DNA from 4 places in the Paenibacillus sp. NPDC056579 genome. Region 1 is predicted to be linked to each of the others. Evidence: predicted binding sites of a transcription regulator. Region 1 holds the regulator's gene; each other region holds the start of a gene.
The links. Region 1 encodes Rex, which represses fermentation and respiration genes when NADH is low (regulators of the CRP and FNR family bind a similar motif). Its sites were predicted from a motif close to TTGTGAAATATTTCACAA; they were not measured.
Positions count from the first base shown of each region.

Region 1 (7,462 bases):
AAGCAGGATAAGAAGGTACTGGTCAGCACCCATACGATCAACCTGCAGGAGCAAATTCGCGAGCGGGATATTCCTCTGCTTCACAGCTTGTTTCCCGTAGGATTCCAGGCGTCCGTGCTGAAAGGAAGAAGCCATTATTTGTGCTTGCGTAAATTCGAGCATAAATTGAATATGCAGGATTTCGAGAACGGCAAGGAAGACCGGATCACGGCCGGCCAGATGCTGGTTTGGCTGAGCGAAACGAAAAGCGGAGATGAAGAAGAGCTGCATTTTGCCGCTAACCGGGGTGCGCAGTTCTGGCATTCGGTGGCGAGCGATTCCGACTCCTGTCTGAATAGGGCTTGTCCCTGGTTCAAAAAGTGCTTCTACCATCGCGCCCGCCATGAGTCCAACATAGCGGACGTGGTCATTACTAACCACTCTATGTTGTTTACGGATACGAAGGCGGAGAACCGCCTGCTGCCGACTTATAAACATTTGGTCATCGATGAAGCTCATCATTTCGAAGAGGTGGCGAGCAAGCATTTAGGCATCGAGATGTACTATGGCACCTTTATTAACACGCTATGGTGGCTTTATAAAGACGCGAGAAGCGGCCAGCTTCCTTCGTTGAAAGCGCGCCTGCAAAGAAACGAATCGGAGCGGGCTCAAGCGTGGTGCGATACGATCGATGCGGTTGCGCCGAAGCTGGTTCAGGTCAAGGAGCAGTGGGATGAGCTGGCGGAAGCGTTGTATCAGCTGTTGGCTAGCCGGTCGGACCCTTCGCAAACCGAAGGTGGCCAGCTAGTTTTCAGGGTCAAGAAAGACGATACGCCGGCCGTATGGGAGAAGCTGCTTGTTCTGGAGGAGAATATTCACCTCGTAACGAATGAAGTGCTGAAGAAGATGGACAAAATGGTCAGCGAACTGAAAGAAGTGCAGGAAGAGCTGGATCTGCAAGGCATGGTGACCGACCTTAGCGGTACGGTGAAGGAGCTGTCGCGTCAGAGGGACAATCTTCATTTCTTCATGACCATGCCGGATGATAATTATGTGTACTGGCTCGAAGGCGGCCAATTCAATAAAGCCAAGTCGCTTCAATTGGTTTGCGTGCCTATCGACGTAAGCCCGATGCTTCAGCAGCATTTTTTCGATGTCAAGGACAGCGTGGTCATGACTTCGGCTACATTATCCGTGGGCAAATCGTTCGATTATACCTGCGAACAGCTGGGGCTCGAGAGCAAGGATGAACCCGCCAAACTGAAAACGGTTCAATTGCCGTCGCCATTCAATTACCGTCAGCAAGCGCTGGTTGTGATACCGAGAGACTTTCCGAGCATTAGAGGAAATTCCGGCGAGCAGCAATTTCTCGATCATTTGACGCAGTCGCTTGCGGAAGTGGCCTTGGAGACGAAGGGCCGGATGCTGGTGCTGTTTACTTCCAACCGGATGCTGAAGCTGGTTCATACTTCGCTGAAGGAGGTTCTAAGCCCGTTCGGCATTCAGGTGCTGGGGCAGGGGGTAGACAGCAGCAACCGCAGCAAATTGACGCGGATGTTCCAGAGCAGCCCGGCAAGCGTGCTGCTTGGCACAAGCAGCTTTTGGGAAGGGGTCGACATTCCCGGAGATGCGCTGACCTGTCTGGCTATTGTCCGGCTGCCATTTCAGCCGCCGAATCATCCTCTGGTGGAAGCCAAGACGGAGAAGTTAAAAAAGCTGAACCAAAACGCGTTTATGAAGCTGTCGGTTCCGCAAGCGGTCATTCGTTTCAAGCAAGGATTCGGAAGGCTCGTACGCACCGCAAACGATAAAGGTATCGTCATCATTTATGATACCAGGGTCATTGATACGACGTACGGGAAGTACTTTTTGTACTCGCTGCCCGGCCCCAAGATCGAGCACATGCCGACCAATCAGTTGGTTCCGAGAATTAAGCAGTGGATGGGGGAAAGCGGTACATGAAAACAATAAAAATATCAGAGGCGGTCGTTCGGCGGCTGCCCGTCTATCTTCGATTTTTGAACGAACTGAGCAAGAAAAATGTCAGCACCGTTTCTTCACAGGATCTGGGTCAAAAGCTTGATTTGAATCCGGCGCAAATTCGCAAGGATCTAGCCTATTTCGGAGAGTTCGGAAAAAAGGGAATCGGCTACGACGTCGATTATCTGATAGAGAAAATACGGCAAATTCTGAAGCTGGATAAAGTCATTCCTGTTGCATTGGTCGGAGCGGGGAATCTTGGGCGCGCCTTATGCAATTACAACGCTTATTTGAAGGATAATATGAAAATTGTGGCCGTGTTCGACGCCCATGCCTCGAAAATCGGGGAGTCCATCAATAATCTTCATGTGAAGCCGATGGGCGAGCTGAAGGAAACGATCGAAGCTCTGCATGTCCGAATCGGCATTATAACCGTACCGGCGGCCGAAGCGCAGAACGTAGCCAACCAGTTTGTGGAAGCAGGCGTTGAAGCGATACTGAATTTTGCACCTATTATCATCAAGGTCCCGAACGAAATTCGTGTCCATCACGCCGATTTCACCACCGAGCTGCAAAGCTTGGCATACTACTTGGATTAATGGGAAATTGAGAACATGAAAAAAGCCTACATTCGATGTAGGCTTTTTTGTGCGTCCTTACTTATGCAGACAGTAGGAAGATGATTTTGTAAATGATATAGGCCAGAGCCATACTGATTGGGATCGTAATAATCCAGGTCATGACCATTTTGGTAACCGTAGCCCATTTCACATCATGGAACCTCATGACAGCACCCGTACCGATGATGGAAGAGGAGATAACATGAGTGGTGGAAAGAGGCATCCCCATGGCCGTCGATGTTTGGATAATGATGGAAGAATTTAAGTCGGAAGCAAATCCGTTGATCGGCTCGATCTTGATCAGGTTTTTACTTACCGTTTTAATAATTTTCCATCCGCCGATCGAAGTACCCAAGCCCATTGCGGTAGCAGCCGACAGCTTGACCCATAACGGAACATCCAGTGAGTCGTGATGACCTAAAGCAACCATACCGAAGACAATGATTCCCATCGCTTTCTGAGCATCGTTCCCGCCGTGTGACAAAGACAGCAGCCCTGCGGAGAAAATTTGAAAGAAACGGAACATCCGGTTCAGCTTCGATCTGGAATGATTGCCGCTCATGAAAATAATTCGGCGAATAATCCACATAACAATAATCCCCGTAGCAAATGCAACGATGGGCGATAAAATCAGAATGATGATGATTTCCTTGAAGCCGCTCCAGTTGACGGAGGCTACCCCAGCGCCAGCAATAACCGCGCCGGCCAGCGAGCCGATCAGCGTATGCGAGGAGGAGGATGGAATGCCGAAATACCATGTGACTAGATTCCATATAATAGCAGTTAGCAATGCCGCAATAACAACAAGTACGCCGTTCTCGACCGTCGCAGGGTTCGCAACCTTTCCTCCGACCGTCTTGGCCACCTCCGACGAGAAGATCGCTCCAATAAAGTTCAATATCGCTGCATAAAAGACCGCGAACTTGGGAGAGAGCGCCCGGGTTGAAATAGAAGTTGCTATAGCATTCGCCGTGTCATGAAATCCGTTAATAAAGTCAAACAGAAGCGCCAGAGCAACGATGATTATTAAAAAGGTTAGCATGTTTACCTCCTACCGATTATGAAAGACCTTACGAATATCGCAGGACGACGCTCTCCAAAATATTCGCTACGTCTTCACAGGCATCCGTAGTTTGTTCGAGTCGCTCATACAATTCCTTCAGTTTAAAATCATGATACGGATCCTTCGGATTCAAGAAAATTTCTCGAATGCCTTCGCGCATGAGACGGTCCGCCTCGTTCTCCAGGCTGTTGATCTGAACGGTGTGTTCGGTAATTTGCATATATTTCTTTTTGGACAACAATTTGAATGCGTCCAGAATGTGCTGACAGCTATCGACCAATACGGCGGAAAATTCTCTCATGTAATTATCGCTTGTGCTGATATTCAGGTAATCGAAACGTGCGATAGTCGCCTCGATACCGTCGATCACATCATCTACTTTGGAGGCCAGCTCCATAATGTCTTCCCGATCCAAAGGAGTTATGAACACTTTGTTAAGGCCTTTAAAGATTTGGTGCGTGATTTGGTCGCCTTTATTTTCCAAATCCTTCAGCTGAGGGTAAAATGCAGCCGGCGGCTGATCCCCCATAACGGCGTTGCGGAACGTTTGTGCCGCGTGCAGCGTGTTCTCCGACGCTTTGATTAACAGGAGCAAAAAGTCGGTGTCGTTCTTTTTGGCAAAAAGCATGAAACGGCCTCCTTAATAATATCTCAATATAAAAACGCTGATTAACGCAGATTATGTAGAAAAATAGCGTTAAAATTAACACAAAAATAAAAATAACACATGATACTGATGGAATGCAATCATAGTTTGTCCATTTCGGGAGATGTTCATCAATGTTCAAATTATGCTCCCCAATTGGGACTGGGCCAGCATTCCTTACTTGATTTTGACGGATTGAAGTTGTACAGTGGAGATTGATGCTATTGAACATGGGAAGGACTAGGTGATGATGAAAAAAACGATTATTACAAATGGGATTTTCATAACATGGAATCACGATAATCCGGTAGTCCACGGGTGTATGGTGATTGAAGGAAATGTAATTACATATATAGGTAAAGAAGCGCCGCTTCCTTTGGATCATTATGATGAGCAAATCAACGGGAACAACAAATTGTACATGCCCGGTCTGGTGAATACGCACTGCCATGCAGCGATGTCACTCCTTCGCGGATATGGTGACGATCTTGCCCTGCAGGTGTGGCTGCAAGAGAAGATGTGGCCGATGGAAGGCAAATTCACCGCACACGATGTGCAATGGGGAACCCAGCTGTCGATCCTGGAAATGATCAAAGGCGGTACTACCACGTTCGTCGATATGTACGACCATATGAATGAAGTGGCGCAAGCCGTGGAACAAAGCGGTATGCGCGCATGCCTGACTCGCGGCGTAATCGGTCTATGCCCTCCGGAGGTACAGGACGCGAAGCTGAAAGAAGCGATCCAATTCGCGAAGGATTGGCACGGAAAAGCGGGAGGTCGCATTACGACGATGATGTCGCCTCACGCTCCCTATACATGCCCTCCGGATTATATCGAACGTATTGTACAAGCAGCTCATGATCTGGATCTTCCTATTCATACGCATATGTCCGAAACGGCGAGAGAAGTACAAGATAATGTAGATTCCTATGGCGCAAGACCGGTTGCTCATTTGGAGAAGCTCGGTGTATTCGCAAGACCAACCTTAATTGCCCACGGGGTGCATTTGACGGATGAAGAAATTCAAGTATTGAAGAAATATGACGTTAGAGTCTCGCATAATCCGGGCAGCAACTTGAAGCTTGCAAGCGGAATTGCAAGAGTGCCGGAATTGCTGAACAACGGGGTGAAAGTATCCTTGGGTACGGACGGCGCGGCGAGCAACAACAACCTGGATATGTTCGAAGAAGTGCGCTTGGCTGCTTTGATTCATAAAGCCGTTACTGGAGATCCTGTGGCCGTTCCTGCCGAAGCGGCATTGCGCATGGGCACATTGGAAGGAGCCAAGTCAATCTGGCTTGATGATGTAGGAGCTCTGGAAGCGGGAATGAAGGCCGACTTCATCGCACTTGATATAGACCAGCCGCATTTCTTCCCGAAAACGAATTTCATCTCCCACGTCGTTTATTCCGCGTCGGCGAAAGACGTTACGGATGTGTGGGTAGACGGAGCAAGAATTGTGAAAGACGGCGAATGCCTCACTTTGGATGAAGAAAAGGTGCTATTTGAAGCTCAGCGCTGCTTCGAACGGCTGACTAGCGAGTAAACGGATGATTACTCATAGGAGGTTAGTTTCACCATGAAAATCAAAATAGCGGTTGCAGCGGTCGCTGCAGCTGCTCTTCTTTTGTTTTTTGGCTTGCGCTTTATTAACGCCGTCCAGGAGGACGAATGGAAAATCCAGCGGAGCGCGGTACAAACCGCCTATGAAAAAACGATTTTGACGAAAGCGGACAAAGTAGAGCGGTTCGTAGGAGACAAAGCGTATACCGTCATCCGCGGTGAAGATAAAATTGCGCAAAAGCTGATCGTATGGGTTGGGGAAGACGAGATTTTCACTCAAATGCAAAGCGATGGAGTTACGGAAGAGCAGGTTCTCTCGGTACTGCAGACAAAGCAGCCGACGGCGGACGTACTGCGGACGATGCCCGGCGTGCTCAACGGAAATTTGGTCTGGGAGGCTTTCTACAAGCTGCCGGCCGATGAAACAGGCAGCGAGCGCTTTTATTACGATTATTATAGTTTTAAAGACGGTGCATGGTTGGACACTTATCGTCTGAGCATTCAATGAATAGCGAAGCCAATGTCGGTTCCTGCGAGCTTGTGGGTTCCGGCATAAGCTTCGTTTTTTTATTGTTCTGTTAGGGAAATGGCTTCATTGCCACACATTGCATCAGTACTTTTGATTTATGATGTGATATACTCTTAATATGCTTGCGGTGATATATTAATCGATATACTAAATAGAAAGGGGGACGTCGGCTTATGAAGTTGCGTCTCTTACCTGTACTTGTAAGTGTAGTTATTTCGGCATCCGTCTTGTTTGGCGGCTGGTTTGCATATCAAAGCTATGCTATGGAGAATCCGTTGGAAAGTATCGTTGCGAAAACGCCAGGAGTGGACTTGGTCAATACGCGTATTACGAATAATGAGGCTGTAGTGGAATTGAAGCTTCAACCGGGAACAAGCTTGCGCGAAACCTATGCGAAAATTCAAAACGAAAGCACTGCTTTCCTTGGCAAAAAAGAGCTGAAGCTTAAAGTCGTGAACGATACGACCCCGGAGATGGAGCAATGGTGGTCTTCGGCTTTGTTCGATGTGGCTCAGGCCATGGAAACGAGACATTACGCTCAAATCCCGACTACCCTGCAATCCCGTGTCAAGAATGCATCGGATATGAAAGTGGCGACGGAAATGGATGATAAATTCGTCTTCATTACGTTGACGGACGGTGACAAAAGCAAATATGTGATGCTTCCTCGCACGCCTGAGAAAATGGGGGTGTGGCCTAATGAGTAAGATCTATAAAGAAATTGCCATCGGATTTATTCCGGTCTTAATAATATTCCTCTTTTTCATAGGAGTAAACGCCATTCCGCTGGTGTTTATGGCCATTATTTTGGGTTCGCTGTTCTATATGAATCAAATGCGCAGCGCCAGCGCGGGCTTTGGAGGCTCGGGCGGCAAGTCGAAAAGACAGCAGGCACCGTCCTATATGACGTTCGACGATATCGGCGGACAGCAGCGGGCGAAGACGGAGCTGAAAGAAGCGCTTGATTTTCTTATTAAGCACGAAGAAATCCGCAAGCTGGGCATTCGTCCTTTGAAGGGCATCTTGCTTGAAGGGCCTCCGGGCACCGGGAAAACGCTGCTGGCCAAAGCTGCGGCGCA
Region 1 covers NZ_JBHTVD010000001.1:136,519-143,980, forward strand. The annotation lists gene dinG (ATP-dependent DNA helicase DinG) at 1-1,941, shown strand, start outside; gene ACFQ88_RS00775 (redox-sensing transcriptional repressor Rex) at 1,938-2,558, shown strand; gene ACFQ88_RS00780 (inorganic phosphate transporter) at 2,620-3,621, opposite strand; gene ACFQ88_RS00785 (DUF47 domain-containing protein) at 3,650-4,270, opposite strand; gene ACFQ88_RS00790 (amidohydrolase) at 4,539-5,837, shown strand; gene ACFQ88_RS00795 (cell wall elongation regulator TseB-like domain-containing protein) at 5,871-6,362, shown strand; gene ACFQ88_RS00800 (hypothetical protein) at 6,557-7,090, shown strand; gene ACFQ88_RS00805 (AAA family ATPase) at 7,083-7,462, shown strand, end outside.

Region 2 (7,462 bases), on a different contig from region 1:
GAGGCGACGAATCCGCCCAAGAAGCGGAGTTCGTGAGAGAGCTGGCGAACCGGCTCGGGCTTCGCAGCGAGATTGCGCATTTGGATGTGCCCCGCCATATTAGGGAGACGGGCAAAAACTCCCAGGTCGCCGCACGAGAGCTGCGGTACGGCTTTCTCCATCAAGCTGCCGCGAGCTGCGGAGCTAGCCGCATTGCCTTGGCCCACCATGCGGACGACCAGGCGGAGACGATGCTGATGAGGCTGCTGCGCGGCACAGGGCCTTCGGGCTTGACAGGAATTCCTATCCGAAGAATGGAACAACATGTGGAACTTGTCCGGCCGCTGCTGCGTATATATAAATCAGAGCTTCTCGAGTACTGCCATACTCATCAACTTGCTTACTGTACGGACAGCAGCAATTTGGAGACGAAATATACCCGCAACGGGATCCGGCTGGATGTGCTGCCGTATTTGCAGCAATTTAATGAGCAGCTGCCGCAGGCGCTGAACCGTTTATCCGTTATGATGAGCGCGGAGAATGAGATTCTGGACTTGCAGACGCACAGCTTATTTGAACAATATGTGGCTGTGGAAAGCGATTTCGCAGAATGGTCAAGAAATTGGTTCGCCGGGGTACATGTTGCTTTACAAAGGCGTTTGATTAAACTAATATTAAATTATCTTTCTATTGAATCGGATTCCATGGATTTCCTGAAGCTCGAGCAATTGAGGGATGCAATCGTCAAGGCTGAGCCGTCAAACCTTCGTATCGATATCGGGAGCAATCTTATATTGACCAGGGAATATGACCGGATCAAGCTTCATACTTATGTGGTACCAGCCGGTCCCTACCGTTACTCGCTTCAGCGTTATCAGAGCGAATTGACGGTGCCGGAGACAGGTGTACATCTTGAATGTGCCTGGTTTGAAGGGACGCTGTCCGCTTCCCTACAAGCTTTTGACAAGGAAGGACACTGCACCGTTTGGTTCGATGCCGATGAGCTGGCATTCCCTCTGACCGTACGAAGCCGTGCGGATGGAGATCGAATGAACCTGTTCGGACTAAACGGGTCGAAAAAAGTGAAAGATATTTTCATCGACGCCAAAATCGCTCCGAGCTGCAGAGCCGTTACTCCGGTCATCGCGGACGCCCTGGGTCGCATCGTTTGGCTGCCTGGTGTGCGCAGATCGTCGGTAGCGCCGGTACATGAGGGTACGAAGGCGTGGCTCCAAATGAAACTTCACACGAAGGAAGGTTCGCTTTCCCCGTGTTAAGATAGCTTTACAAGATTATTTTATTCCAAGTAGGAGGTTCTCTCTTGCAAAACGACATTCAAGAAACACTGTACAGCGAGCAGCAGATTCAAGACAAAGTAAAGGAGATGGGCCAACAACTAAGCCGCGATTTCGAGGGACGCAATCCACTGGTCATTTGTGTACTGAAGGGTGCGTTTATTTTTATGGCAGATTTGGTTAAACAGATCACAGTGCCGTTGGAAATCGATTTTATGGCGGTTTCGAGCTATGGCCAATCGACCAAATCATCCGGTGTAGTCAAAATCATTAAAGATTTGGACGTACCGGTCGAAGGACGTCACATCATTATTGTCGAAGATATTATTGACAGCGGGCTGACGCTGAGCTATTTGATCGACGTGCTGGAGCGGCGCAATGCTCTATCCATTACGGTTGCAGCATTGTTCGATAAGCCGGGGCGCAGAACGGTGGATCTGGATGCAGACTATAAAGGGTTTGTCATTCCTGATGCGTTCGTGGTTGGCTACGGTCTGGATTATGCGGAAAAATACCGCAATCTTCCATATGTCGGCATCCTTAAGCCAGAGGTGTACTCCCATTAGCATTTCTTGTTATGCCAAGACTTGCTGTGGTACAATATACAAAGTTGCCGTTTTTGAGAGGAGGTAGGGGATGAATCGAATTATTCGCAATACAGGCTTTTATTTGCTCATATTTTTGGTCACTGTCGGTATCGTTCACTTCATCAGTACGCAGAACGACCAGAAAGACGTAATAAGCTACGATAAGCTCCGACAGGCCTTAATTGAGAAGAATGTTGAATCGGTCAATTTGAGATATGACGGCCAAACGTACTTGGTTCGCGGTAAATATAAAAATCCGCAGCCGCCGGACAAGAAGAACTTCGAAACCCGCGCGCCTTATGACCAAGAAACCGTCACAATGATCGAGAAAGGCGAAGTGCCTAACATCGTTGTCGAAAAAATGGAAGGGGACAACGTTTGGATTAGTTTCCTTACCTCCATTATCCCGTTTGTGATTATTTTCATCCTGTTCTTCTTCCTGTTGAACCAGGCGCAGGGTGGCGGCGGTAAGGTGATGAACTTCGGTAAAAGCCGCGCGAGACTTTATAATGAAGAGAAAAAGCGCGTAACGTTTGAAGATGTTGCGGGGGCGGATGAGGAAAAGCAAGAGCTTGTCGAGGTGGTTGAGTTTTTGAAGGACCCGCGCAAGTTTGCTGCCGTAGGCGCGAGAATCCCTAAAGGCGTACTTCTAAACGGACCTCCGGGAACAGGTAAAACGTTGCTTGCACGTGCGGTTGCCGGTGAAGCAGGCGTTCCGTTCTTCAGTATCAGCGGTTCCGACTTCGTAGAAATGTTCGTCGGTGTCGGCGCATCCCGTGTTCGCGACTTGTTCGAGAACGCCAAGAAGAACGCACCTTGTATCATTTTTATAGATGAGATTGATGCCGTAGGTCGTCAGCGCGGCGCCGGTTTGGGCGGCGGACATGACGAGCGCGAGCAGACGCTCAACCAGCTCCTCGTAGAGATGGACGGATTCGGAGCCAACGAAGGAATCATCATCGTTGCGGCTACGAACAGACCGGACATTTTGGACCCAGCGCTTCTGCGTCCGGGACGCTTTGACCGTCAAATTACGGTAGACCGTCCGGATGTGAAGGGCCGCGAAGCGGTATTAAAAGTGCATGCGCGCAACAAGCCGCTGAGCAAGGATGTTAAGCTGGACGTATTGGCACGCTATACGACAGGATTTACAGGTGCAGACCTGGAGAACCTGTTGAACGAAGCGGCATTGATTGCAGCTCGCCGCAACCGGAAAGACATTTCCATGGATGAGCTGGATGAAGCTTTCGACCGCGTCATTGTAGGTACGCAGAAGAAAGGCCGCGTCATTAGCGAGCGTGAAAAGCGGATGGTTGCTTTCCACGAAGCGGGACATACGATTATCGGCTACCATTTGGAAAATGCCGATATGGTTCATAAGGTTACGATCATTCCTCGGGGTCGCGCAGGCGGGTACGTCATGATGCTTCCTAAGGAAGGCGAAGACCGGATGATGAATACGAAGAACGAGCTTCTCGATAAAGTCACCGGATTGCTGGCAGGCCGTGTATCCGAAGAAATGTTCATCGGTGAAATCGGCACCGGCGCTTACAGCGACTTCCAACGTGCAACTTCCATCGTCCGCAAAATGATTATGGAATACGGAATGAGCGACAAGCTCGGACCGATGCAGTTCGGTAACGTGCAAGGGCAAGTATTCCTTGGCCGCGATTTCGGACATGAGCAAAACTATAGTGATGCGATTGCTTACGAGATCGACCAGGAGATGCAGACCATCATTCGCGCATGCTACCAAAAAGCGAAGGACACGCTGGAGAAGTATTCGGATCAGGTTCGCCTGATCGCCGAAACGCTCATAGAAAAAGAAACGCTGGAGAAAGAGCAAATCAAGCAGTTAATCGAAACCGGCAAGCTGGATGATTCCTCGATTATTGACGTGAAGGTCAATATTACAGGACAACAGCATACGGCGGAGGCTAACAAGCTTGAGTTCGATAAGCCTTCGGCAGACGATAAAGATAAAGAAAATAAAGAGTAACCGTATTGAAACCGGAACGCATAGCTTCTATGCTTCCGGTTTTTCTTTTGTTAAAATCGGATGAAAATGGGCGTTAGGCGAGAAACTAAAACCAAGAGATACAGGCGAGTAGCAGGCTTACGCCCATAAGCGATTTTCGGCTATTTTGTAGTTATTTGAGCATTGACACCACCGGGGATGTTGTGTAAATTAGTTGTAAATCTTCATGTAAATCTTCAAACAATATGTGAACATTTTCACGACTTCGATTTACACCAAAAAGGGGCATGTACGGAAAGGTAGGTAGTGCGACGATGGAGGCATTAGCCTTGGAGCGCAAGGAAGAGCAAAAGCGGGAACTGAAGGAACGCATTGCGCAGCTGAAGAAAGAACGTAACGCCATTATTTTAGCTCATTATTATCAAAGAGACGAAATTCAGGAAATAGCCGATTTTCGCGGGGATTCCTTTTTGTTGGCACAGAAAGCAGCTTCTACGGATGCGGATGTGATCGTATTTTGCGGAGTTCACTTCATGGGAGAAAGCGCTAAAATTTTGGCTCCGAACAAGACGGTGCTTATTCCGGACGAACGTGCAGGCTGTCCTATGGCGGACATGGTTAACGTCGACGGGCTGCGCGCTATGAAGAAGCAGCACCCTAATGCCAAAGTCGTTGCCTATATTAACACGTCCGCGGAAGTGAAATCCGAGACGGATATTTGCTGTACTTCGGCCAATGCGATAAAAGTTATCAATTCGGTGGACTCGGATGAAATTATTTGGGTGCCTGACAAAAACCTGGGTGATTACGTTTCCAAATTTACTGATAAAAAAGTTATAATTTGGGAAGGATACTGTAACACTCACGACATGTTGACCGTCAAAGATGTAGAGGAAATGAAGGCGCAATATCCGAACGCTCAGTTCGTCGTTCATCCGGAGTGCCGTCCTGAGGTTGTGAAGCTCGGTGATTTCGTCGGCAGTACGACCGCCATCATTAAATACTGTAAGGAATCCGACTGTAAAGAGTTTATCGTTGGTACCGAGGATGGAACCGGGTATCAGCTTCGTTTGGACAGTCCTGATAAGACCTTCCATTTTGCTACGAAATATTTGGTATGTCCGAACATGAAGGTGAACAATTTGAAAAAGGTTGCTAAATGTCTGGAAACAATGCAGCCGCAAATCTATGTTCCGCCTCATGTTGCAGAACAAGCCAAAGCATCCCTGGAGCGCATGTTACAAGTGAAGTAGCATGCGCTACTCTCTTGTTGGTTGAAAAGACGTATAACCAATACTTGAGATGAGGGGGTTCCCCTGAAAGCGAGCGTTTTCATTTTGCTGTCCTCGGGGGAACTGGAAGGAGAAATATAGGATGATTCCTCGGTATTTAGTCGATTTTGATTTAAACGAGCTGCCGCAAGTACATACGGACGTGATGGTGATCGGCGCCGGAATCGCCGGTCTTTTTACCGCTATTAAAGCGAGTGAGAGCCATAAAGTGCTCATGATCACAAAGAAATCGTTACTGGACAGCAATACCCGCTATGCCCAGGGCGGCATTGCCGCCGTCATTTCCGACGAAGATTCTCCTGCTTACCACATTCAAGATACATTGATGGCGGGAGCAGGCTTGTGCTCTCCATCGGCTGTCGATGTCCTTGTGCATGAAGGACCGGCAGGAGTTCAGGACCTCATTCGTATGGGGACGCAGTTCGACCTGGAGAACGGAGAGTTCGCTCTAACTAAAGAAGGAGCGCATAGTCAACGCCGCATTCTGCATGCGCATGGCGATGCGACAGGAGCGGAAATCGTTCGCGCCTTGTCCGAGAAGACCAAGCAGGACCCGAATATCGAGGTTTGGGATGACCATTTCGTCATCGACCTAATTACCGAGAACGGCGAATGCTTCGGTGCTCTGGTGCAAAAGCCCGACGGCCACAAAGTGTTCGTCCGGGCCAATGCGACAATCCTTTGCACCGGCGGTGCGGGACAACTGTTCCGCTACACAACGAATCCGGACATAGCAACTGCAGACGGTGTCGCCATTGCCTACCGCGCGGGAGCGCTTGTAAAGGACATGGAATTCGTTCAATTCCATCCTACGGCTTTATGTTATCCCGGCGCGCCGAGATTTTTGGTGTCGGAAGCGGTACGGGGCGAAGGTGCTGTTCTTCGCAATATCAATGGCGAACGTTTTATGGAACGGTATGATCCGCTGCTGGAGCTGGCGCCCCGAGACATTGTCGCCCGGGCGATAGTGAACGAGATGGAGCTGACGAAGTCGACGTTCGTTTATATCGACTTCACTCATGAATCGGAAGAGACGGTGAAGCACCGTTTCCCTACGATCTATGAATTTTGCCTGAACTACGGCCTGGATTTATCCTCGGATTGGATTCCGGTAGCGCCTGCCGCTCATTATATGATGGGGGGCGTTCATACCGACTTGTACGGAGAGACGGAGGTACGCCGATTGTTCGCCTGCGGGGAAGTGTCTTCAACCGGCGTTCACGGCGCGAACCGGCTGGCGAGCAACTCGCTGTCCGAAGCCATCGTCTTCGGCCGCCGAATTGTCGAGCGGATTCAGCAGCTGGAGCCGCTGCAGTATACCCCTGCAGTATCGGGAGACTGTACGGCAAGAACCGAGCATGCCAAGCAGCCGATTGTGGAGAAAAAGCTGAAGCTGCAAAAAGTGATGCTTCGCTATGCAGGGCTGAAAAGAACGGCGAGCGGCCTGGAAAAGGGCCATGAGGAACTGAAGCGGCAGCTGTCGATCTTTGATACATGTCTATCGAAACGCGAGGAATACGAGTTTGCCAATATGCTTACTTGTGCATTGCTTACGATGCAGGCTGCGATAATTAGGGAAGAAAGCCGCGGGGGACACTACCGGGAGGACTTCCCTCAGAAAGACGACCTGAATTGGAGAAAGCATACGGTTTTCAGCCGGGAACAAGGCATAACGGAGGGACATATCGACGATGTATGAGCTGCAAATGGAAAATGTGAAAAAAAATCTTAAGCTTTGGCTGGAGGAAGATATCGGCATGGGCGATGTGACGACCATGACGACGATACCGGCCGATCGGCAGTCCAAAGGGATTATCCATTTGAAGGATAACGGTACCATCGCGGGATTGCCTATTGCCGAAGCGGTATTTTCGCTTGTGGACGAGCGTCTCAGGTTCGAGCCGAAGGTTCAAGAGGGACAAGCTGTAAGCTACGGTACGGTGCTGGCGGAAGTCACGGGAAGCACTCGCAGCATCTTGCTGGGAGAGCGTCTTGCCTTGAATCTTATGCAGAGAATGTCGGGAATCGCTACGCGGACCCGGCAATTCGTCGACGCGCTGCAGGGCTTGCCGGTCCGGCTTGTCGATACGCGCAAAACGACTCCAGGCCACAGGCTTCTTGAAAAATATGCGGTTCGGGTCGGAGGCGGGCATAATCACCGTTTTGGCTTGTATGACGCGGTCATGATCAAGGATAACCATATAAAAGGAGCCGGCGGGATTGTCGAAGCCATCCGCGCAGCCCGCGCCCAAATTCCGCACACGATGAAAATCGAGGTGGAGGTCGAGAGCATGGAGCAGCTGGAGCAAGCTTTGGCTGCACAGCCGGATA
Region 2 covers NZ_JBHTVD010000020.1:11,643-19,104, reverse strand. The annotation lists gene tilS (tRNA lysidine(34) synthetase TilS) at 1-1,256, shown strand, start outside; gene hpt (hypoxanthine phosphoribosyltransferase) at 1,301-1,840, shown strand; gene ftsH (ATP-dependent zinc metalloprotease FtsH) at 1,911-3,860, shown strand; gene nadA (quinolinate synthase NadA) at 4,154-5,092, shown strand; gene nadB (L-aspartate oxidase) at 5,214-6,830, shown strand; gene nadC (carboxylating nicotinate-nucleotide diphosphorylase) at 6,823-7,462, shown strand, end outside.
Region 2: a site for Rex is predicted at 4,085-4,102, ahead of nadA (quinolinate synthase NadA). Genes of this name have one in related genera too.

Region 3 (7,462 bases), on a different contig from region 1:
GGATATTTGCATTGGGCGGTTAGAGGCTGACGATTGTTCCGGGAGACGGCGAGCCTACGCTGCCCTGAAGACTGAACCGTGAGCCAGAAGTCTTGACCACTGTGCTGCGCTTCGATTATTTCCCGGTTTTGCCCTGTACATAGGAGGCGTTGAACAAGAACAAGCGCATCAGCAAGTACAGGGAAGGAATGAGCAGCAGCAGCCCTGCAATAAAGGCGATGATGAGGGCCACTCCCATCGTCGGGCTTGTCACGCTCTCATGAATCGAGACAATAGGGTAGATGATATACGGCAAATGGGCTGCGCCATACCCGAAGAACGCGAAGGCGAACTGCAGCATGACAAGGATGAACGCCAAACCCAGCTTCCTGCGATTCCATATGAGGTATATGGCGAACAGAAAGCACAGGAAGGAAAGGACGAACATCCACGCGATATCGAGCATGCCTTCGAAATGCCACGGGCTGTGCTTGTAGATCGAGAAAAAGACGAGCAGGCTGGCCAAAATGGTCGGCGCGCTCCAACCGACCGCGAAGCCCCGGAGTACTTCCATCGCGGCGGCGTCCTTAGCTTTATCCGCATAATACGTAAGGAAAGAAGCGGAGATGAACAAGATGCTTACAAGAGATAGCAGGACGACCGACCACGCATAAGGGCTGGTGAACAGCTTCGCATACTGAAGGATCACTTGGCCGTTCTGCTCCTGAATGAATCCGCCCTCCGAAATGGTCAGTACGATGGATAGCGAAGCCGGGATAAGCAGCCCGCTGCTTCCGTATAGCAGCATATAGAGCGGATTATCCTTCGTTCCGCCATAGGTGCTGAAAGCATAGTAAGAGCCGCGGATGGCGAGGAGAATGATCGCTATGCTGCCCGGGATCAGCAGGGCCGTCCCCAGGTAATAGGCGGTGTCAGGGAAGAAGCCGACCATGCCGACCATGAAGAAGATCAGGAACACATTCGTTACTTCCCACACCGGGGACAAGTAGCGCTCGATAATGCCGTGAACCAGATGCTTGCGGCCGGTTATCATACTGTAATAGCTGAAAAATCCGGCTCCGAAATCGATGGATGCCACGATCAAATAACCGTAAAGGAAAATCCAGAGCACGGTAATGCCGATTACTTCGATAGTCATTTGGGTTCGCCTCCTTCGATTCCGCGACGAGCCATTTCCTGCTCCGCCGTGTTGCTCCTAAACAGCTTGCGCAGTACCGCCCAGACGGTAAATCCGAGCACGATATACAACAAAGAGAAAAGCAGCAGCATCCAATCTACGTTGTCCGCGGTTGTGGCTCCATGAGCGGTCTTCATATACCCGCGCAGTATCCAGGGCTGGCGCCCGGCTTCAGCGAAGATCCAGCCGCATTCTATCGCAAGCATGGCAAGCGGCCCCGCCCAGACGGTACAGCGTAGCAGCCAGCGCGGCAGCTCGCGTCCCTTGGCGCTCCGACGCTTGCGGGCGAACAGCAGGTAGCCGATGCACAGCACAATAAGCAGGCTGCCGATCACTACCATCGTATCGAAAAAATAGTGAATGTATAACGGCGGACGTTCGTCCGGCGGGATATCGTTCAGCCCGGTAACGACGGCGTCCGGCTTGCCGAAGGCGAGAATGCTCAGCGCATAAGGCAGCTTCAGCCCGTAGCGGATTTCATTGTTTTCCTGCAAAATACCGCCGATCACCAGCGGAGCGCGAGACGTCGTCTCGAAATGCCATTCTCCTGCCGCGAGCTTCTCCGGCTGGTATTCAGCAAGGAACTTGCCGGACAAGTCACCTATGAATGCGGTCAGCAAGGAAAAGATAAGGCCCGTGATCATCGTCAGCCGCAGCGCTTTTTTGTAGTAGACATGCTTCCGGCCTGCCAAAAGCGCTAGAGCGGCGAAGCCCGCCAGCACGAATGCGCTCGTCATATAAGCGGATGAGAGCACATGCGCGGTTTTGGTCGGTGTTGCCGGATTGAACATGGCTACAATCGGATCGATATCGGTAATAGTCCGTCCCGATAGTGTGAAGCCTTGCGGCGTGTTCATAAACGCATTGACGATCGTGATGAAAAACGCGGATGCCGACGAGCCGATAATAACGGGAATCGACAGGGAGAAATGAACCCATGGGTTACGGAACCGATCCCACGTATATAAATAAATGCCCAGGAAAATGGCCTCGAAGAAAAAGGCGAAGGTCTCCATAAATAACGGCAATGCGATGGCTTGCCCGGCAATTTGCATAAAGCTCGGCCACAGCAAGTTCAATTGAAATCCGATACAGGTGCCCGTGACGACGCCGACTGCTACCGTAATGACAAAGCCGCGGGCCCAGCGGCGCGCGAGCAAAATATAGTGCGGGTCGCGGCGCTTAATGCCGAGAAACTCGGCAATGGCGATCATTACGGGCACCCCGACGCCGATAGTGGCAAACACGATGTGGAAGCCAAGGGTTAATCCCGTCAATATGCGGCTGTATACCGCCGGATCGTAGGACATCATGGTTCGATCAGCTCCTTGTAATGTAATAGGGAGGACATGGTTATTCTTAGCATTTTTCCTTACTGTTAGTATAAAGGTTGTATGTGATTTAATTCACATAATATGTGATCAACGGTTGAAGAAATGGTTACGAAATGTTGAAGGGGTGAAAAAAAACTTATTTTTCTGTCAACAAGTACTAATAAAATCACAAAAATGCCCTTGTAAAAACTTTAAAATGCCCCTTGCTCTATACTATACAGGCATCTCGTTAACGATAGAATCTCTCATGACTTGACATTCCCACACTTTAAAGCTATCATGGATAAATAAAGTCTGTAATCGAGGTGAGACTGCACCATGAAATTTTCGAAAGCGACGAACTATGCCCTTCACACCATGCTCTTTCTTGCGGCAGCCACCCCGAATAAGCTTATTGGCGTACAGCAGTTGGCGGAGCGGCAAGGGGTTTCACCAACGTATTTATCCAAAATACTAACCAAGCTCGTCAAGGCGGGAATGATTGAATCCACTTCAGGCGCCAATGGCGGCTATAGATTAAAGCGGAATTGGGAAGAGATCTCGTTTCTGGATATCATCCATGCCATAGAAGGTACAGCCTCCTTATTCGATTGTGATTTGAACCATGGACCCGATTGCTTGATTCAGAAAGCGATGGTTTCGGCGGAAGAGAAGATGGAGGAATACCTGCGAGAGCAAAAAATGTCTGAGCTTGCCAAAAAAGTAACGTTTGTTCTGTAACAAACGGCTGCTTTTTTTTTGATAATATTATAGATATTAAGAGTCTTTAAAGTCTTTCAAATTTTATTAGAGGGAGCTGCAGCAAGATGACAAACGATCTTTTTAATGAAGCCGTATGGGAAAAAGCTTGGAAGGAGGATATGCAAACCGGAGTGAACAAGATGAAACAAGCCGGGATAGATCCAGTGCATGCTTTTGACGATAAGGCCAAGTCATTCAACGAGCAAGCATTTAACGAAGAAGGCAGACGAAGGGCCAAACGCATAATGAATTGGCTGGAAGGCCAGGGTGTCGGCTTCAAAGATTCCTCCATACTGGACGTTGGAGCGGCCTCGGGCGGATTTACTGTACCGTTTGCAGAGAGGGGGGCTGCTGTTACTTCCGTGGAGCCTAGTCTTCCGTTGGCTGAGCTTCTGAAAGACAATATTGCGGGATTGCCGAACGGCAAGGTGGAGGTTGTGACGGAGCCGTTCGAGGACATCGATATTGAAGCAAGAGGGTGGAGGAAAGCCTTTGACTTCGTCTTTGTCTCCATGTGTCCGGTTATTGTCGATTGGGAGAGTGTGGAGAAGGTGCTGAGCTGTGCGCGGCAGTTTTGCTATATCAGCATGTCCGTCGGCTCCAGGGAGCATAGTCTGGTAAGTGAGATTTGGCCTCTGGTGACTGAGCGGCCTATGATAACCAAGCATATGGAGATGGGCTATCTGCTGAATTTATTGTACCTAAAAGGCTATTCCTATGAGTCGCTTGTAACCCGGGAAATGAAGAACACGGTGGTATCCAGAGAAACGGCGCTTCAAGAGGCTATGGACTGGTTGAAAATGTTTGGTTTGCCTGCCGACGACCGGAACCGGAGGATTGTCACCGACTATTTGCAGCGGACTTACCCTGAGGACAAGGTGGAGATCCAGCAGGGAGGCCGATTCGGCAAGGTGCTGATACGATTGCAGGATCAGAGCATGTATACCCGAGATTGACGGTCGGCTAGTGAGGGGAAAGCAGCGGGAAAAGAAACACCCGAAGGGCGTAGTGTGGCAAGGAATCGAGAAAATCCAAGGACAAGCCTTGGATTTTTTTGTTGAGCAAAACCAAAGAAACCCGGCCTTTGATTGTATTGTTCGGCGGGATATGCCTTCCAGCCAGGCTTTCGAGGGTCGGACAGGAGATCCGTTATTTCTTGAAATGATGCTGCTTTCGGAGTGCGATCGGACCGAGAGTCCGCTATTTGCTCTTTTTAACGGAAAAAACGGTGTATTTTTTCGAAATAAAGGATCTGTAGTCCGATCATCCTGCAAGAAGAACCATTTTTGGTAAAATAACGGATTTACGGTCCGCACCAACTTGAGCAGTTCTCTCGTTCTTCAACGGACGGCACACTTTTGACCAGAAATTGCATAGTTTTGCACCGGTTTTTTCAATGATTCCCTATGGTATATTTATTTAGTTAAGCAATCATTTCAAGGGGGTCCGGTAATGAGACGCAGCTTCGCTAAGCCATTCACATCGATAAGGGGCAAAATACTGCTGTCGTTCTTTCTTTGCATCATCGTGCCGGTCGCCTTTATTATTTATAACTCTTACACATCATCACAGGCGGTTCTTAGAGAGCAGATCGACCGCAGCCAGCAGGAATCCATGCGCAATTTGGCCGCCAATATGGATGATCTGTCGGAGCGCATGATGAACGCATCGAATTTGATCGTTAATGATATGGAGCTTCAAAATTTTTTGCAAGCGTCCCCGGAATGGACGGGCAATTACGCTTCGTTCCAGCAATACCAGAATGTCCAGAAGAAACTGATGAATATTAAGGGCATCATAATGGACAGCAATGCTGTAGTAGCAGTGGTTGATTTTCGCGGATTCGTACATTCCTCATCTGTCGATTACGGAGGCCGGCCAGCATTCAACGAGCTTGTAAAGGAACCATGGTATGGGATGACGATAAGCAAGCAAGGCTGGCCTTACTGGCAGCTGCCGTATGAAGGGACATTGGGAGGAGAAAGCCCGGATGTACAAAAATGGTTCGTACTGACCCGGCTTATCAAATCTCCGCTAGGAGAAGAAGGGCTTGGTTTGGCCCTCATCGCAATACCGGCCGAATCGTTCTTCCCTGGAACGGCATCGACGGATGAAGGGGATAAAGGCAATACGCTGCTGCTCGTATCGGGCGAATCCAAAGTGCTGGATGTGCAAGGCGACCGGGCTCTCGAGTCGTATGAGCCGATAATAGCGGAAGCCTCCGGGCAGGAACACGGGGGAAGCTTATCCAGACTGACCGTCGACGGTCAAGATTATTTCTACAGTACGGTACCGATTCCGCGCGTCGGCTGGAAGGTGATCGAGCTTGTTCCGCAGACGGAGCTGATGGGACAATTGAACCGGATCAAGTATCAATCCTTTCTGTGGCTGTTCGCTTTGTTTGCGGTGTTCACGATGGTGTTCGTTGTACTAATGCTGCGGTTTACCGGTCCGATCCGCGGCTTGCTCCATTCCATGAATCGCCTGGGGCAAGGGGACTTCAACGCTCAAGTACATGTGAGAGGGGAAGACGAAATAGCCAAGCTGGGCGTTCATTTTAATAGGATGACCGCCAACTTGAGAGGGCTGATCGACAAGCTGTCGGAGGAGCAAAAACGGAAGGAAGCCGCCAAATTCCAAGCACTTCAGGCGCAAATCAATCCGCATTTTCTCTTCAATACGCTCAATTCCATCAAGTGGATGGCCGTCTTGTCAGGCTCTCAGCATGTAAGCCAAATGATAACTAAGCTCGGCAAGCTTCTGCAATTTACGATGAAGAACGACGGGGAGATCATTACGCTGGAGGAAGAGTTCACTTATTTGCAGGATTATTTGGATTTGCAGAAAATCCGCTTTCACGATAATGTGCAGATCGAGACGCATTTGCCGGAAACGCTCAAACGCTGCGGCATTTTGAAATTTACGCTGCAGCCTATCGTGGAGAACAGCATCATCCACGGCAATCGTACACCGCTTGCTATATGCATCTCGGCGTCCGAAACGAACGGTGACTTGGTACTTATTGTCAAGGATAACGGGAAAGGCATGAGCGAAGAGAAGCTGAACGAGGTGAAAGCGGCACTCCAACCGGAGCATGCGCGGTACAACGGAATCGGTATAGGTAACGTTCATGAGCGTCTGCGGATGCATTACGGAGAAGGTTATGGTGTGGAGCTTCAAAGCAATGAGGCGGAAGGGACAGCCGTTACGATCCGCATGCCGCTCGTACAACCGGAAGATGAGGAGGGAGCCAGATGATCCGCGTATTGATTGCCGACGACGAAATCTTAGTGCGTATCGGGCTGAAAACGATTATTCCATGGGAGCAGTACGGCTTCGAGCTGATCGGCGAGGCGTCCAACGGACTTGAGGCGCTGGATATGATCCGTCAATCCGCATGCGACATTGTGCTTACCGATATCCGAATGCCGGAATGCGACGGCCTCACTTTGATCGAGAGGTTGAAGATCGAATCTCCCGGTACCAAATGCTTGATTTTATCCAGTCATAATGATTTTGAATATGTCCAGAAAGCACTGCGGCTTGGTGCCGTCGATTATGTGCTGAAGCTGACGATGGAGCCGGACGAGCTGCTGCATAAGCTGATTGCACTGAAGGAGCAGGTCGTTCAAGAGAATGAACGGCAGCTTCAGGCGTCCGTTCGGGAGTTCAAGATGAGTGTATACAGCAGGGAAGCGAAGGAGAAGCGCTTGAAGGATTTGCTCGTCAAGGCGTGCTCCCCTCAGGATGTCCAAGAGTTCATGGGCGAATTCGGCTTCTGGGAGCCGAGCGAGCCGTACTACATCGTCAGCATGGCGCTAGATCGCTACCAGGAAGAGCTGGATGAAAACCGGTTCCGCAGCGAGCGGCTTCTGAACTTCACCGTGATGAATATATTGACGGAAATCGGCAAGAAGTACGAGCAAGACGAATTTGTTGAAATCGATAACGGACGATTTGCCATGATTGCGAGTACCGATCCCTGCGAAATGCTGACAGAAATAGGATCGGCGGTGCAAACGTTCCTGCAGCTCTCGGTGTCCTCCGGCATCTCGCAGCCGCTGGAAAGCTTAAACGAGATGCATACGGGCTTTCTCCAAGCGGAGGAGGCGCTGCTTCACCGGTTCTACCATGGTTGCGGAGGGATCATGCGCTATGTATCGGGGCGATATACCGCGCATGCCGGCCCGCAGATAGAAGAGGAATGGGT
Region 3 covers NZ_JBHTVD010000002.1:331,455-338,916, forward strand. The annotation lists gene ACFQ88_RS09000 (cytochrome d ubiquinol oxidase subunit II) at 116-1,138, opposite strand; gene ACFQ88_RS09005 (cytochrome ubiquinol oxidase subunit I) at 1,135-2,490, opposite strand; gene ACFQ88_RS09010 (Rrf2 family transcriptional regulator) at 2,830-3,231, shown strand; gene ACFQ88_RS09015 (class I SAM-dependent methyltransferase) at 3,318-4,208, shown strand; gene ACFQ88_RS09020 (cache domain-containing sensor histidine kinase) at 4,705-6,510, shown strand; gene ACFQ88_RS09025 (response regulator) at 6,507-7,462, shown strand, end outside.
Region 3: a site for Rex is predicted at 2,572-2,589, ahead of ACFQ88_RS09005 (cytochrome ubiquinol oxidase subunit I). Genes of this name have one in related genera too.

Region 4 (7,462 bases), on a different contig from region 1:
CGGATTGGCTGTCGTGCATTGATCCTCGAAGGCCCGGTCGGCCAGCTCGTCGACGCGAGCCTCGAACCGCTGCGGATCGATGCCGAGCTCGGAGAACGACGCCGGGATGCCGAGCGACTGATTCAGCTTGCGCACCGCGGCGATCAAGCTTTCGACGCCTTCTTCCGTCGTCCGAGCCGGCAGGCCGAGGATGCGGGCGATTTCCGCGTAGCGCTGATCGGCGATAAAATGGCCGTACTTCGGAAACGACGCGAACTTGGTAGGCATTTGCGCGTTGTAGCGGATGACGTGAGGCATAAGGATTGCATTGGTACGTCCGTGAGCCGTATGGAATTCGCCGCCCCACTTGTGCGCGAGGCTGTGGTTAATTCCAAGGAACGCATTTGCGAACGCCATGCCGGCAATTGTCGAGGCATTGTGAATTTTTTCCCTGGCCAGCTCGTCTCCAGTGGAGTACGACCATTCAAGGTACTGGAACACAAGCTGAATCGCTTTGATCGCCAAGCCGTCCGTGTAGTCGTTGGCCATAACCGATACGTAGGCTTCTATCGCATGCGTCAGCACGTCCATGCCCGTATCCGCTACCGCTGTCTGCGGCAGGCTGTATACGTAATCCGGGTCGATGATCGCTACATCCGGCGTAAGCTCGTAATCGGCCAACGGATATTTCGTATTGCCCTCCCGCTTATCGGTAATAACCGTGAAAGAGGTTACTTCCGAGCCTGTCCCCGACGTTGTAGGGATAGCCACGAACTTGGCTTTGCGTCCAAGACGCGGGTATTTGTACACCCGTTTGCGGATGTCCAAAAACTTTTGCTTCAACGATTGGAAGCTGGTATCCGGGTATTCGTAGAACAGCCACATCGCTTTCGCGGCATCCATCGGAGAGCCTCCGCCAAGAGCAATGATGCAGTCCGGCTGAAAAGCTTCCATAAGCCGGGTGCCGCGTTCCACCGTCTCGACGGACGGATCGGGCTCCACATCGGAGAACACTTCGATATAGACTGGCGTCTGCCGTTTGCGCAGGTAATACTCCACCCGCTCTACATAGCCCAGCTTGACCATCATCGGGTCGGTTACAATAAGGACGCGGGAAATGTCCGGCATTTTTTGAATGTACTGCGTAGCGCCTTTTTCGAAATACACTTTAGGCGGTATTTTAAACCACTGCATGTTGACGGTCCGGTATGCGACCCGCTTGATGTTCAGCAGATGGACGGCCGTCACGTTCGAGGTCGTAGAATTATGACCGTAAGAGCCGCATCCCAGAGTCAGAGACGGAAGGTTCGTATTGTAAATGTCTCCGATGGCTCCATGAGTCGAAGGAGCGTTGACGATGACCCGGCCGGTCTTTAACGCGGCTGCAAAGTCCGCAATCACCCGTTCATCCTTGGAATGGATGACCGAGGAGTGCCCCATCCCGCCATAAGCGACAACCTCCGTTGCCCGAGCGATGCCTTGGGCAGGATTCTTCACCTTGTAGCAGGCAAGCACCGGACTCAGCTTCTCGGCGGATAATGGATAAGCGTCGCCGACCCCGGCAAGCTCCGCGACCAGTACCTTCGTTCCGGCAGGAACCCGGATACCGGCCATATCGGCGATCTTGACGGCGGACTGTCCTACAATGACGGCGTTGACGGCGCATTTCTCGGGATGAATGACCAGCTTCGAAACCGCCTCCGTCTCCTCCTTGTTCAGGAAATAGCAGCCCTTCTCGCTCATCAGCTGCTTCACCTGCGCAAAGACCGGCTCCTCGATTATGACCGACTGCTCGGACGCGCAGATCATGCCGTTGTCGAACGTTTTGGACAAAATCAAATCGGTGACGGCTTGCTGCAAATCGGCCGTTTTCTCGATAAAGCAGGGAACGTTGCCGGGTCCGACACCCAAGGCGGGCTTGCCGGTACTGTACGCAGCCGCAACCATGGAGGCACCGCCAGTCGCCAAAACAAGAGCTACGTCGGGATGGTTCATCAGCTGGTTCGTCGCTGCTAGAGAAGGATGCTCGATCCATTGAATGCAGCCTTCCGGAGCGCCTGCCTTGACGGCAGCCTCCATCACCGTTCTTGCCGCCGCTTCGCTGCAGCGTTGGGCGGACGGGTGAAAGGCAAAAATAATCGGGTTGCGGGTTTTCATCGCAATCAACGCTTTGAACATCGTGGTGGAAGTAGGATTCGTTACCGGAGTGACCCCGGCGATAATGCCTACGGGCTCCGCCACCTTTTGATAGCTTTCATAGACATTGTCTTCGATAACGCCGACCGTTTTGTCGTATTTGATGCTGTGATATACGTACTCGGATGCGAACAAATTTTTCGTCATTTTATCCTCGTATACGCCTCGCCCGGTCTCTTCCACAGCCAGCTTCGCAAGAGCCATATGCCGGTCCAGACCGGCCAACGCCATCTGCTGCACGATATGGTCTACCTGCTCCTGATTTAACTGCATGAACGCTTGCAGCGCCTTCTTCGCCTTCTCCGCCAACCGATTCACTTCATCGTGCGCTTCCGGAGTTTCTCCCGCTGCATTCTGCTTCTCTTTTACAGCCATTGTCCCAGCCTCCATTCGAATAGGTGCTTTGCTTCGGATACTACTATGTTACTTTTTTCACAAACTATTCGATATAACATTTATCACAGTCGGCCACTGCTTATTGCTTATTGCTTACCAGCAGCTCCGCCTCCTGCAATATCACCCTGCAACCTTGAGCCCTCCTCTTCGTCAGCTGCTGCTTGCCTCTAGAGTAATGCCAAATACAGGAAATGTATGTGCGATTCATCACAGCCTGCTGATGTTTGCCAGATTCAGCCTATGAGAAAGCCTCCTATCGAAGCACTTCGAGGCTAAACAACCTTAAAGTCCTGCTTAACAAAGCCCGCTTCGCTAGCAGGGTAAGTTTTATCGCTTATATAGAACTTACATCGGGTTAACTCGGAATCTTATCCATTCTATTGTGGGATAAAAAAACACCTGCCTGGTCACAGGCAAGTGTCCTCGATGAATTAACCGTACCGGTCAATCCTCTTCGTCCCATTTGCGGGAATAAGCTTTTTTCGTAATCCAAAACGTCAATCCCAATATGATGATAAGGGTTATGATGCCCAAAATGATCGCTACCGTCACTTGCTGCACTCTCCTCACGGCTTGTTCAATAATTGGCGCCGAGCTTACGTTCTTTCGGCCCGATTGCGGAAATTGATTTCATTATAAGCCATTTGTCCGGTAACATCCAATGGAAACTTCAGCATTTGACCGTGACCTGCGTCACTGCAGTGATCTGACTTCGAATGTAAGCTTTTTTTGTAGAGAGCAGGAACGGCCTTACAAGCCGGATCCGCGACAAAAACAGGCGGAGGGACGCACGATGGCAACCGAACGGAAACACGAGCTGAATGTCTATTTTCTCAATGTCAAATTTGTGCTTATACTGCTGGTGGTGACCGCCAACCTGCTGGAGCCGATGATCGGCGGCAATCTGTATGCTAATGCGGGATATGAAGCGATTTACACGTTCCATATTCCTGTATTCGTTCTGGTGATGGGGTATTTCTCCAAGCCGTTCAAGCTGGATTCGGAAGGCCTGAAGGTCATGAGCACCTTGCTTTATCAATATATTTTATTTCAAACCTTGTACAGTGCGGCCGATTACTTGTTGTTCCGGGCTGCGGGAGTCGTTCACTCGTTTTTCATCCCCTATTCGATGCTGTGGTTCGTATTGAGCCATTTGTTCTGGCGGCTGCTGCTGCTTCTGTTCGTCCGGTTGCCCCATCCGATCGTGTTGGCCGTGCTGCTCGGCATCGCCGTCGGTTATTGGCCGGATGCCGGCGGCTGGATGAGCATCTCAAGAACGTTTGTGTTTTTCCCGTTTTTCCTGGCTGGGTACTCCATTCGTTTGTTTAAAGATTGGACGGCGCTGTCCCGCCTCATCCGTCCCTTTGCCGTTATCGCGTTGGCTGCATTGACCACAGCATTATGGATGGGCGTACGCATCGACCCGGGCTGGTTGTACGGCAATACTAGCTACAGTGCTCTTGGTCATACGGAATGGTATGCGGGTGTATTTCGTGCAGGCACGTATTTGCTGCAAAGCGCCGCAGCCGTATGCTTCCTGGCTTTGATCACATGGAGAGCGGGCCGGATAACCGAATGGGGCAAACGAACCGTCTATGTTTTTCTCTTGCAAGGCTTCGTCATCAAAAGCTGCATCGCGCTTGGCTTGTTCTATCGAATTGAAACTCCGCTCGAGGTTGCCTTCATTCTGCTTGGGGGAGTCATGCTGACGTTGCTGTTATCGACGCGCCGGGCATCCGCCCTCGGAAAGCCCTGGATCGAACCGGACTTCAGGCTGCTCAATCGAACGGCATTGGTCAAAAAATAGTGCACGCGCAGGAAAGCCCCTTTGAATTAGAGAAGGGGCTTTTAGCTAGCGGCGGTGAGCGTGTTCCGGTTAGCCTTTACCATTGCCGGTTTGGCACAACATGAGCAGCACCCTCGACGCTGTGCAAAGGGTGACTCCGCTGGCTGTTCAAAAAGCAAAAGCAGCAAGCCCGTCTGTTCTTCACAGACCGCCTGCTGCTTCCCTCTGACTATTTCCCCAGACTTTTGCCTTGTGCCCTCGCGAAGGTGATTCCCATCGCTATGTGCCGGTATTGCTGCCGGCAGCTTTGCTGTATATCGCTTCATTGGCTTTTGCTGACGTTTCCTTGGCTTTGCCCGCTTCTTCTACCGACGAATAAGCGAGCCGGTATAGTCCCGCTACGAACAAGCTCCCTCCCACTGCATTGCCGAGAAAGACGGGAACCGCATTCGCGGCAAATTGCGCCCATGTCGCCTCACCGGCAAAAATCGCCGCAGGGATCAGGAACATGTTCGCGACGATGTGCTGGAAGCCCAAAGCGACAAAAGCCATCGTCGGGAACCAGATGCCGGCGATACGGCCGGCGCCATCCTCGGCGCCGTAGTTTATCCACACGGCGAGTGATACGAGCCAGTTGCACCCTATCGCGGAGATAAACGCGACGAGAAAAGGCTCTTCCAGCTTCGCATGAGCAAGCGCAGCGGTTTGCGCCAAATACGGCCCATGCTCCGTCATGCCTGCCAAATGACCGAACACGTAGGCGACGAACAGCGCACCGGCCATATTAGCGGTGCCGATAATCGCCCAGTTGGCCGCCCAGCGGCGATAGCTAACTTTGCGGGCATAGCAGGCGAAGGGCACCGCCATCATATTGCCCGTGAGCAGCTCTCCTCCTGCGATGAGGCACAGTATAAGGCCGAGAGGAAAAACTGCCGCTCCGGCTAAACTGCGCAAGCCTCCCCAGTCCGGCGGAAGCGAGCCGCTCACCCTGATGGCAAGAAGAAAGCCGAGCGCGATGAACGCCCCGGCGGCGAAACCAAGCGGAAGCTGTGTTTTTAGCGGCATGTACGCTTTTTTTATCCCGGCTTGAATAGTACGAAGAGCAATCTGCTCCGGCTTGGCGAATCCCATGGCGCGCCTCCTTTCGGATACCTGTTGCTTCAACCTCCACAGCACGTCTGCTTCCGTATTTTAGAAGCCGTATTGGTTCGAACGGTCGGCCAATGCCTCGATCATATCCTCCTCTTGACGAAAATGATGCTTGAGCACCGCACATGCCTGCATCAAATAAGATGCCAGCTCCTTGGCTTCCAGTGAAGCGACAGGCAGCACGATTCGTTCTACCCTCGTCACGAAAGCCGCTATGAATTGATCGGCTATCACATGCTCCTGCTCCATCTCGCTGTATAATTCCAGCACGTTCGCTTCATCTCCGAAGTACCATGCCGCCATCGGAAACATCGTTTCCGCTTCCCATTTTGCGTGCGCGTCCAAGTCTTGTTGAAACACGATCGTCTTGTCACGTAAAACATGCAGCACCCGAGCCCAATCCACCGAATCGTCGGCAAGCCCGATCGCTTTGGCCATTGCATACAGCTCCGTTAAGGCTTCGTCCAGAAGCACGTGCTCCTCTTGAAGCCGCTGGACCGCTGCATTGAACTCGTATAACGGGTGGCCTAACGTTGTGAACGTATTTTGATGCATTTGCGGTTTCATATCGTTTTCCTCCGTTTCCCGGGGGGAGCCCCCTATTTGAACCAAGTATAGCTTACGGGAACGTTTTTGTACGTGAAATTAATCACAAACTATATTCTTTTCTAAAACTCTTTCTCAGCCCGGTGCAATATCCATACACAGAACGAAAAACCATTCCTCTTTCACCATGCCAAAAGAAAGATTCGAGGCGGACCTGTGAGCAATATCATTTCGCTTCCATCAGATGGCATTTAAGATGAAAGGTACTTAACCTTACCCTTGGGAGACACTCCTTAGCGTGAAAACGGAATTAGATGGAGCCAATACATTTTTTGAAATGGAGGTTTGTGTCATGAAAGGCAAAAAGAAGCCTGCCCCCATGCATCCCGAGCGGGTGCTGCAATTTGGAGACGGTGTTTTTCTGCGCGGATTTGTCGACTGGATGCTCCACCATATGAACGAGCAAGGCCTGTTTAGGGGCCAAGCGGTGGTTGTGCAGCCCTTTGCGGAAGGCTCCGCTGATGAAATCAACGAGCAGAACGGGATGTATACGCTGCTTCATCGCGGTATATGCGATGGGAGGACCGTCGACGAGGCCGAGCTGATCGGATCGATTCGGCGCGCCATTAATCCTTACTCCGATTACAAAGCTTTTTTGCATTGTGCGCTTAACCCGGATTTGCGCTTTATCGTTTCGGACACTTCCCCTGAGGGAATCGTCTTTACAGAAGACGATCATTTTACGGATTTTCCGCCGAGCAGCTTTCCGGCCAAGCTGACGGTCTTTTTATACAAACGCTTCAAAACGTATCACGGCAAGGCGAGCAAAACGTTCGTCATCCTGCCCTGCGAGCAAATAGACCGCAACGGCGACGTACTGAAGCAAACCGTGCTGCGCTATGCCCGCAAGTGGCATTTGGAGCAGGAATTCGTCTGGTGGATCGGGCATAACGAATTTGTGAATACCGTTGCCGACCGCCTCGTGACCGGCTATCCGCAGGACGAGATCAAGGAGCTGACCCATCGTATAGGGTATGTCGATCATTTGATCAATACCGCCGAGCCGTTTCATCAATGGATCATTGAGACGGCCAACCCCCGTCTGCCGGCGGAGCTGCCGCTGGCCCAGGCCGGCTTGAATGCCGTATGGACGAATCAACTGACGCCTTACCATACCCGCAAGGTGCGTATTTTGGACGGGATGCAGACGATCCTCACATTGACGGCGTTTTTGTGCGGCAAACAGACGATGAAGCAGGGGATGGACGACTCGCTGCTCGCCGCTTTTGTTCATAAAGTGCTTTCGGAAGAAATCATCCCGTCACTCGATCCCGAGCTCGCAGCATCGGAAGCTACGAAAGCCTACGCGGATCTGGTTCCGGAACGTCTGGCCAACCCCTTATTGCAGCG
Region 4 covers NZ_JBHTVD010000018.1:73,385-80,846, reverse strand. The annotation lists gene adhE (bifunctional acetaldehyde-CoA/alcohol dehydrogenase) at 1-2,550, opposite strand, end outside; gene ACFQ88_RS37440 (acyltransferase family protein) at 3,365-4,378, shown strand; gene ACFQ88_RS37435 (formate/nitrite transporter family protein) at 4,637-5,488, opposite strand; gene ACFQ88_RS37430 (hemerythrin domain-containing protein) at 5,549-6,073, opposite strand; gene ACFQ88_RS37425 (tagaturonate reductase) at 6,351-7,462, shown strand, end outside.
Region 4: a site for Rex is predicted at 2,596-2,613, ahead of adhE (bifunctional acetaldehyde-CoA/alcohol dehydrogenase). Genes of this name have one in related genera too.